4 regions of the Arthrobacter sp. R4 genome follow, and region 2 is predicted to be linked to each of the others. Evidence: riboswitches for the same ligand, from Rfam matches in the RefSeq annotation. Region 2 holds a riboswitch; each other region holds the start of a gene.
What was found. Region 2 has a riboswitch for cyclic di-AMP ahead of ACLKOZ_RS00330 (M23 family metallopeptidase). Riboswitches for the same ligand answer to the same signal wherever they lie in the genome.
Positions count from the first base shown of each region.

Region 1: another riboswitch for cyclic di-AMP. It lies ahead of ACLKOZ_RS08695 (hypothetical protein); the one in region 2 lies ahead of ACLKOZ_RS00330 (M23 family metallopeptidase).
Region 3: another riboswitch for cyclic di-AMP. It lies ahead of ACLKOZ_RS06405 (hypothetical protein); the one in region 2 lies ahead of ACLKOZ_RS00330 (M23 family metallopeptidase).
Region 4: another riboswitch for cyclic di-AMP. It lies ahead of ACLKOZ_RS06430 (LysM peptidoglycan-binding domain-containing protein); the one in region 2 lies ahead of ACLKOZ_RS00330 (M23 family metallopeptidase).

Region 1 covers NZ_JBLWIJ010000013.1:48,686-50,879, forward strand. Annotated here, with positions in the region: gene ACLKOZ_RS08690 (sensor histidine kinase) at 1-820, shown strand, start outside; cyclic di-AMP (ydaO/yuaA leader) riboswitch at 937-1,096, shown strand; gene ACLKOZ_RS08695 (hypothetical protein) at 1,102-1,818, shown strand; gene ACLKOZ_RS08700 (YdeI/OmpD-associated family protein) at 1,950-2,194, shown strand, end outside.
Region 2 covers NZ_JBLWIJ010000001.1:66,410-68,603, reverse strand. Annotated here, with positions in the region: cyclic di-AMP (ydaO/yuaA leader) riboswitch at 1-74, opposite strand, end outside; gene ACLKOZ_RS00330 (M23 family metallopeptidase) at 223-1,041, opposite strand; cyclic di-AMP (ydaO/yuaA leader) riboswitch at 1,052-1,264, opposite strand; gene ACLKOZ_RS00325 (metal-dependent transcriptional regulator) at 1,426-2,121, opposite strand.
Region 3 covers NZ_JBLWIJ010000010.1:123,285-125,478, forward strand. Annotated here, with positions in the region: gene ACLKOZ_RS06400 (flotillin family protein) at 1-461, shown strand, start outside; gene ACLKOZ_RS06405 (hypothetical protein) at 588-1,352, opposite strand; cyclic di-AMP (ydaO/yuaA leader) riboswitch at 1,838-1,998, opposite strand.
Region 4 covers NZ_JBLWIJ010000010.1:129,609-131,802, reverse strand. Annotated here, with positions in the region: gene ACLKOZ_RS06435 (lytic transglycosylase domain-containing protein) at 1-538, opposite strand, end outside; cyclic di-AMP (ydaO/yuaA leader) riboswitch at 917-1,118, shown strand; gene ACLKOZ_RS06430 (LysM peptidoglycan-binding domain-containing protein) at 1,122-1,979, shown strand; gene ACLKOZ_RS06425 (protein adenylyltransferase SelO) at 2,049-2,194, opposite strand, start outside.

The DNA.
Region 1 (2,194 bases), on a different contig from region 2:
GCGCGTCCCGCCGTCGAACTCCAACCCCGGAACCGAGGTGGGCAGCGTGGGGCATGCGCTGAACCTCATGCTCGACAACGTGGCCAACGCGCTGCAGGCCCGGCAGCAAAGCGAGACCAAGGTACGGCAATTCGTTGCCGACGCGTCCCACGAACTGCGCACTCCACTCACCGCCATCCGCGGTTACACGGAGCTAATGCGGATGACCGAGAACTTCACTCCGGATGGCCGGAAATCGCTGGCCCGGGTACAGAGCCAGTCCGAGCGCATGACCACGCTGGTGGAAGACCTGCTCCTGCTCGCCAGGCTGGACGAGGGCCAGCCGTTGAAACTCAGCGAGGTGGATCTGACGCAGCTGGTGATCGAAACCGTCAGCGACGAAAAAATCATCGCACCCGGCCACAGCTGGCATCTTGAGCTTCCGGACGAGCCGCTTGCGGTCAATGCCGATGCGTCGCAGCTGCGCCAGGCGTTGGTGAACCTGCTGTCCAACGCCCGCAAACACACCGCTCCGGGCACAACGGTCACCACGGCCGTGATGAGGTCCGACGACGGCAGTGCCGTGGTGACAGTAACGGACGACGGCGCTGGCATCCCGCCGGAATTCGTGGACCACGTTTTTGCCCGGTTTGCCCGCGCAGACGCGGCGCGGACTGGATCTTCACGTTCCTCCGGCGCGGCGGCCTCGGAAGGGTCCAGCGGGCTTGGGCTGTCCATTGTGCAGTCCATTGTGGAGGCCCACGGCGGCAACGTGGAAGTGAACTCCCGGCCGGGTCGGACCCAGTTCACGTTGCGCCTACCGGCGATCAACGGCTCATAGCAAGGCAACGCACCGGCATCGTGATCTCTGTTACCAAAATGTGACTTAAGCGTCGCGCTCCTGTAGCGTCGATGGGGTGCGGTTCCCTTTGAGCCGCATATCCGGATGACGCCAAGCTCTGCCGCTTCCCGGATTCCGCTTGACCAGGCAGAGGCGGGGGACCCAGAGTCCCGGGCACTGAACTGCCCTTGGGGTGAAGCCAGCACGTGATCTTTCCGTGTGGCCGGATGCCCTCATCCGAACCCGACAGCTAACTCCGCAGGTGTGAGAGGCGATCCATCATGTCTGAATTCAAGGTACAAGCGCGCCCAGAGCGCGGTGCACATAAAGACAACGGCCGTGGCAAGACCGCGGCGCAACACACAAAAGCTTCGTCCCTGGGCAAGCGTGCAGCCGTTTTCGGTGCGGCCTGCGCCCTCCTCATCGGGGTCGGCGCAGCAGGCCAGGCTTCCGAATCCAGGACTCCGGTGGCGGTCAGCGGGACCCAGTCCTCGGCGGCAGAGCTAGAGTCCAACTTGAGGCTGGAAAAGGCCGAGATGCGGGCCAACCCGGCCCCTGAACCAGCTCCGGCCGAGATCAGCGTTGCCCCGCAGGCCGCCGAACCGGCACCAGCACCGGCACCCGCACCAGCACCGGCACCCGCACCGGCCCCCGCCCCTGAGCCCGCACCGGCCCCCGTCGTCGCCGTCAACGATCCGGCCGGGGCCCAGGCCTATGCGGCGAGCCAGCTTGGCAGCTATGGCTGGTCAGCCGACCAGATGCAGTGCCTGCAGACGCTGTGGACCAAGGAATCCGATTGGACCACCACGGCCACCAACGCGAGCAGCGGCGCGTACGGCATTGTCCAGTCGCTGCCCGCCGAGAAGATGGCGAGCGCCGGCGCGGACTACCTCACCAACTACCGCACGCAGATCAACTGGGGCCTGAACTACATCCAGGAGCGCTACCAGTCGCCGTGCGGCGCGCTGAATTTCCACTTGTCGAACAACTGGTACTAAGCCCGTAATTGCGGCTTCCGCATCCGAAGCAGCAGGCCCTGAATCCCCCGATTCAGGGCCTGCTGCTTTTGGCGTTGTATGTTCGCGGGGCCGGACTTCCCTGACCTGCGGCACCGGGCCATACTGGGGCCATGAAATTCACCACGACTATCCTGGGCAGCGGCAACAAGGCTGGTATTGAGGTTCCGGAGGAGGTTGTGACTGCCCTGGGCGCAGGCAAGCGCCCGCCGGTAGTGGTAACCATCAACGGCAAGAGCTACCGGAGCAGCATCGCGGTGATGGGCGGGCAGAGCCTGGTTGGGGTGAGCACCGCCAACCGGGAATTCACCGGCGTAGAGGCTGGCGACACTGTTGAAGTGGATCTGGAACTCGACAC
Region 2 (2,194 bases):
AACCCCAAGGCCTTCGAACTTCAAAGGCCAAAATTGGTTCCCCCGCCCCTGCCAGACGATGTCATGCGAACGGACCTTGAGCGGTGGCAGAGCTAGGCAATCCACTCAAGAACGTCAACTTCGGAAAAGTTGACGCAAGTTAGACGGTACAGCAGTTCAGAGCGAATGTCACATTCAGGTCACGGCATGTCACGCAAATGTGAGAGTTTTCCATCAGTTGGGCTAGAGCCAGCCGGTGGGGTCAACGACTTCGCCATTGACCTGGACCTCGAAATGGAGGTGGCAGCCTGTGGAGGCGCCGGTGGTGCCGCTGAGCGCCACTACCTCACCTCGGCTGACCGTTTGGCCAACCTTGACGTTGAAGGAAGACAGGTGGTTATACGTCGTTTCAAGGCCGTTGCCGTGGTCCACGACCACGCGGTTACCTCCGCCAAACTGGTGCCATCCCGCAAAGGTCACAGTGCCGCTGGCGGCCGCCAGGACGGACGTGCCGCACTGTGCCACGTAGTCCTGGCCGCGGTGGAAGTCACCGGAGCCGCCAGTGATAGGACTCACGCGATAGCCGAATGGGGAGGCCGTAACCAGGCTCGCCAGCGGAGCACCGAGGCTGCCGGCGGAGGCGGCCCGGGTGATGGACCCCGCCGACTGGGCGCTCAAGAGTTGCTTGAGCTTGCCGTCCGGATCACCCATGGTGACTACGGATGAGCGGCTGAAGTCGATTTTTGCAGCTGCTTCGGCAGAGATTTCAGGCTGTGGAGCTGCGGAAACAGCCGATGTCTGCTGACCGGCGTCCGGCGTGGCCAGGACGGGACTGGTGGCAGGGACGGTGACTGTGAGCACCAGGCCGGTGGCCGCGAGGGCGATACCGGCCTTTTGGCCCACCCCACTGGCCGCTGCGAAGTCAGTGATTTGCCGGAAGGGTCCCCGGCGGCGGCGCGCATCGCGCTGTGGATCCCGGGGCCTGTCCGCGGCCACAGCTGCCGCAACGCGGGGCGCTGCTGCGGGGCCCGCTGCGCGGCGGCGGCCCCTGGAATTCTGCATGGTCAAGAACGGTTCCTCTCTGGAAAGCCTGCGAAGTTAGCTGTCGGATTCGGGTCAGAGAGTTCATAGACCCGGTCCGCCGTAAGCAAGCTTCGGCGCAGAGATATCCCGTGAGGATCCTTCGCTGGAAGAGGCTTGCTGCTGACGGACTTCACCCCAAGGCAGCCTTGCGACTGCCGGTTGTGGTTCCCCCGCCTCTGCCAGTTGGTGACTCGTACTACTGATCTGCTGGCAGAGCTCGGCTCCAGATCAGGTAACGCTTTTGTATCGACGCTTGGCGTTAACTATAGGCGATTAAGCCGGACAGTAACAATTCCGTTATCTTTGCTTAAAGCCTATTCATTGGGGTAATTCGTCCCCCGGACCCGGGCGCTTCGTCAGGGGTCAGCGGACGGATACGAAAACGTGCGCCGCCACTTCGGGAGGAAGCTCCAGCGCCCCTTCGATCCCGGGGACCCGGACCGAAATGTAGTCTCCCACGCGCTCCAGCGAAATCGGGGCGCCCGGCCGGATCCCGCCCTCGTCCAGCTGGGTCAGCAGCTCAGGGTCCACCTGGATGGGTTCTGCCAGCCTGCTGACAACCACGGTGGATCCGGGGCCATAGCCCTTCATGGCTTCCAGGAGATTAATCACACCGTCCGTGAAGGGCGACGACGCCTGGCCTCCCAATGCCGCCAGGCCGGGGATGGGATTGCCATAGGGCGATTCAGTGGGGTGGTTCAGCATTTCGTAGATGCGCCGCTCGACGCGCTCACTCATCACGTGCTCCCAGCGGCACGCTTCGTCATGGACGTACGCCCAGTCCAGGCCGATCACATCCGCCAGGAGGCGCTCCGCGAGCCGGTGCTTGCGCATGACCTCGGTGGCCCGTTTACGCCCGGTTTCCGTCAGTTCCAGGTGGCGGTCTCCGGAGACCACCACCAGGCCGTCGCGTTCCATCCGGCCAATCGTTTGGGACACCGTGGGTCCGGAGTGCCGCAGCCGTTCGGCAATGCGGGCGCGAAGAGCAACGATGTTCTCTTCCTCAAGCTCCAAAATGGTCCGAAGATACATCTCCGTAGTATCGATCAGATCCGTCATCCAGCTCAGCTCCTCGAGCGCATTACCTTGCGTTGTCCCACCGTATCGCGTACCGACAGCGACGTAGTCCGTT
Region 3 (2,194 bases), on a different contig from region 2:
CAGCAGCCAACACTGCCAAAGGCAACGCCGAAACCGAGATCAACAAGATCCGGGGCCTTGCTGAGGCTGAAGTAACGAAGTCCAAGGGTATAGCCGAAGCCGATGTCATTGGCCTGCGTGGTACGGCTGAGGCAGGGGCCATCGAAGCCCAGGCCAAGGCGTACAGCGAGTTCAACGAGGCAGCCATCCTGAATAAACTTCTGGAGGTTCTGCCTTCCATCGCCCGGGAAATCGCTGCGCCGATGAGCGCCATCAGCAATATGACGGTCATCTCCAACGACGGCGCCGGCCAGGTGAGCAAAAATGTTTCCTCGGGTGTCCAGCAGACGGCACAGATGCTCAAGGACACCACCGGGTTCGACGTCATCGAAATGCTTAAGAACTTTGGCAATTCGGCCCCCGCCGCGTCCACCCGAGGCACCGGCAACGGCGCAGTCAAGGAACAGGCCGGACCACAGTGATCACTCCCGGACCGGGGGACGGGTTCGCCGGATAACCCGGCCGGAACCAACAGAACGCCGCGGAACCCCTTGCGGGTCCGCGGCGTTCTGGTGTCTTCGTGGCTACGTCTTCTAAGGGGCCCTGGCTCAGTACCAGTTGTTTGTGGCGCGGAAGTCGAGGGCTTTTGCCGGGGAGCCGTGGCGCTCCTTGATGTAGCTCAATCCTCTATCCACCTGGCTGGGACGCCATTTTACTGACGTGTCCCACAACTGGTTCAGGGCATTCATTTGTTCCGCGCCCCATCCATACGATGCCAGGCGGGCGATGGCATACGAGCGTGTGTCGACTGCTTCTTCTGAGGCGCCCCCTGTAGCCATAGCAGTGGGCGAGGGCGGGAGCGACGAGGCTGTTGGTGTGGGTGAGGTTGCCGGAGCCGGCGCCGTTGGGGGCGCCGCCGGTGCGGGCCCAGCCGACGACGTCGGCGCGGCCGGTGTGGCCGATGACATGACCGGTGGCTCGAGGACCACCGTGGGCGCCGGGGATGGCGGAACCGTGGCGGGCGATGCCGCGGGCATTCCGTCCAGCGTGGGAGCGTCCACTGGCATCGGGAGGTCGGCCACGGCTGGCAAGGCAGAGGCGCCGGGATCCTCACCTGGCTGGGAATCATCGGTGTCCGGGGTGGCCTGTGCCGGTGCGGCGCCCGGCGCGCCCGGGGGAGTGGAGGCGGCTGGCTGTGGTGCCGCCCGTCCGCTGCTGTACGTGGGCAGCGTCCCCTTCGTCGTGTGGGGCGCATCAGTTGCGTCGGGGGCATCTTGGGCGGAGGACTCATTGCCGAAAAAGGGCAGCTCAGTGGCCTGGCTGGCCGTTCCGACCGCAAGCACTACGGCAAGGGCGCCGGTAACGACGGCCATCCGATGACCCATGACACGAAGCGAAGCGGCCCTCCTGAGGACGCCTTGGGCGTCGGACGTGAAAGCGGATGCAATCTGTGGGCTATGTGCTGTAGCCGGCCTGCTCCTTGGGGCCGCAACGGGTGTGGCCTCTGCGGACTTCCCAGCCGCTTCGCGTCGCTCCCGGGACCGTCGCGTCGTCTCCGGCGCGGCCGCGCTTCTCAGAGCTGACGTCGTGGGTGCTACAGCTGCAATTACTTCGGTTGCAGGTGACGCGGCTTGGGCCTTGGGTGACGATTCCGGGGCAGGCGGGACCTCAAAGGCCGGGCCCCTGACTCTTCTTCGGCGCAGTGGGGCAGATGCCGCTCCTGCCGGAGTCGGCGCGGGATGCGGCATTTCTGCCCCGGAACCGGTTGGGGTGGGTGGAGTGGAGATGACCGGCGCAGTTTCTGCGCGGTGTCGCCCGGCCCGAAAAGGGCGCGACTGATCCAGCGAACGGGACATGGTATTTGCCTCTCAACGCCTGCGAAGTTAGCTGTCGGGTTCGGAAGAGGTCAACCGGCCGGCACGTTCAGGCGTGACGGCTTCACCCCAAGGACCGCTGCGAAACGGCCCGAAGACTGTGGGTCCCCCGTCTCTGCCTTACTGTGTTGGGAGCCCGGGATGTGGCAGAGCTCGGCGTCACCCCGGACGCGGCCCGATCCAGATGGGCCACCCGAAAACCGTACAGGAACCACCCCCTTAAGTCACGTTTAGGTAACAGGAATGTCCGGAGTGGTGAGTCTCCTTGCTTGCCGAGCCCATTTCTTCCGCGCGGGAGGATCGAAGAGTAGGCTGGATAGACCGTTAGGCAGTATGCGGCC
Region 4 (2,194 bases), on a different contig from region 2:
CCTGATCGGCGAGGGCATTGGCGACCCGTTCGGCAGCCGTGGATTTGTTCACCAGTGCCGCGGTCTTGTCGCTGACGATCTGGACGATATTCAGACCCTGGATGCTGTTGGTCTGGACGGCGTCGAGGGCTACGAAGAATCCCATATTGGTGCCGCCGGTCTTGTACGACTGGGCTGCCAGGGCCCCGATTTCCTTTTTGTACTGCCCGAGTTCCGCCGTGGCGCGTTCAGTCTGTGCGGTGAGGACGTCGACCCTTGAGCTGGCAGCCTGGAGCGCTGCGTCCGCCGCGGCGTACTCGGCAGCGGACGTCACGGCAGCGCCGCCCAGCGCCTCAGCCTGCGTCTGCAGCCCACTCAACAGTTCGTTGATCCTGGTGACCTCCGCAGCTTTACCGGCCTCGCTTTGCTTGGCGTTTTGCACGTCCTGCCAGGAGGGGTAACCGCCTGGCGGAGTATCGTCGTCGGCATGCGAAGGCGCCATGGCGAGCGGGGCCGCCAAAACAACCGCCAGCAGGCCCGCAACGGCAGGCAGCCTCATTCTTTGAGCAAACCGGGACATAGTTGGTGAGCTTACCGGGCAAAACTCTTGCCTTGTGGATCCTGGTCCAACATTGTTATCCAGCAGAGATCCCTCCCTCAGCAGCCCCAAGGTAGGCCCGAACTACCACGCATCAGGCCTCAATCTGAGGATCAAAACGCAAGACGGCCTCTTTTGTTACGTGATTTCAATCACGCGGCACCAGCTTTCGCAGCATATACCGCTATCGGGACCTGACCTGCAACGTCATTCCACACAGGGAAGAACCCCACCCGAAGATGAGGTGGCTTTTTGGCCTACATTCCGTTACCGGAATGTGACATTCCAAAAGAGCAGAGGTTATGGTCGAGCGGTGTCCTGGCTCAAGCCGGGGCATTCCCGTCAGTATGCCGAACCCTGCCGCTGAACCGGGACCCCAGTTACTTTCACTGGCAGGGACGGGGGAACCACGTTTCCACGGCTTCGTTCCGAAGCCTTGGGGTTAAGTCGATATTGCTCCGTCCCGTACGGAGCCGTAACCGGCCGGGTGTCTCCGACCCGAACCCGACAGCTCACCCCGCAGGCATGGGAGAGGCGATTACCCGTGTCAAAAAACTCCACTGCCGCACGCCATCGTGCGACTTCTGTCCGCCCCACCGTTCTGGTTGGCCTGTCTTCCTCGGCCAAAGCCCGCGCACTGACGTTCGGCCGGCCCGCACTTGCCGCAGTTGCCGCGTCCGGGCTGCTCTTTAGCGTTGGCACCCCGGCGCAGGCCGGTGTCCACGGCCCGGACTCGTCCGGGACCGTCAATGTGCAGGGCCAGACCAGCGCACCGGCAGCTGCACCGGCCGCCGTTGCACCGGCCGCGGCTGCCGCTCCGGCCGCCGCAGCCACCGTCCACACGGTCGTCTCAGGCGACACCCTGGGCGCAATTTCCGCCGCCTACGGCGTGGCCCTGAACGACGTCCTGGCTGTGAACGGCCTGTCGCTGACCACCATCATCTACCCCGGTGACCAGATCCAGATCCCGGGTGCCGGCTACACTGCTCCGGCTCCGGCTCCGGTGGCGAAGGCGGCCGCAGCGCCCACCGCCCCGGCCAACACCGGCGTCCAGCTGGCTTCCACCGCCGCCCCGGCGGCACAGGCACCGTCCGGCTCGCTCGGCGCTGCCATCCTGGCTTCCGCCTATTCGCAGCTCGGCGTTCAGCAGGACTGCACCGCCATGGTGGAGAAGGCACTGCGCTCGGTGGGCAAGAGCGTGGGAGACCTGGCACCCACGCAATTCTTCGCGTACGGCACCGTGGTGGGCACCCCTGCGGCCGGTGACTTGGTCATCACCGCCGGCCACGTGGGCGTCTACGCCGGCAATGGCCAGGTTGTTAGCGGCGGCGTGGACGGTTACAAGACCGAAGTCCACTCCATCAGCTGGCTGTCGGGAGCGTCCTTCGTCCGCGTAGCGTGAGTCCGGCCGGTTCGACGGCGGCGGGCGGCAACCAGCCGCCTGTCGCCGTCGTCCCCCGTTTTTGTTCGCTCAGGTTCCGCAGAACGTCCGGTAGCTGCCGAAGTCAACAGGCGCGGGACCGGCGTAGCGTTCCAGGCCGGGGCGCTCGGTGTACGGCTGCGTCAGGACGTCCACCAGGCGGTGGAACGGGTCCAGGTCGCCTGCGGTAGCGGCGC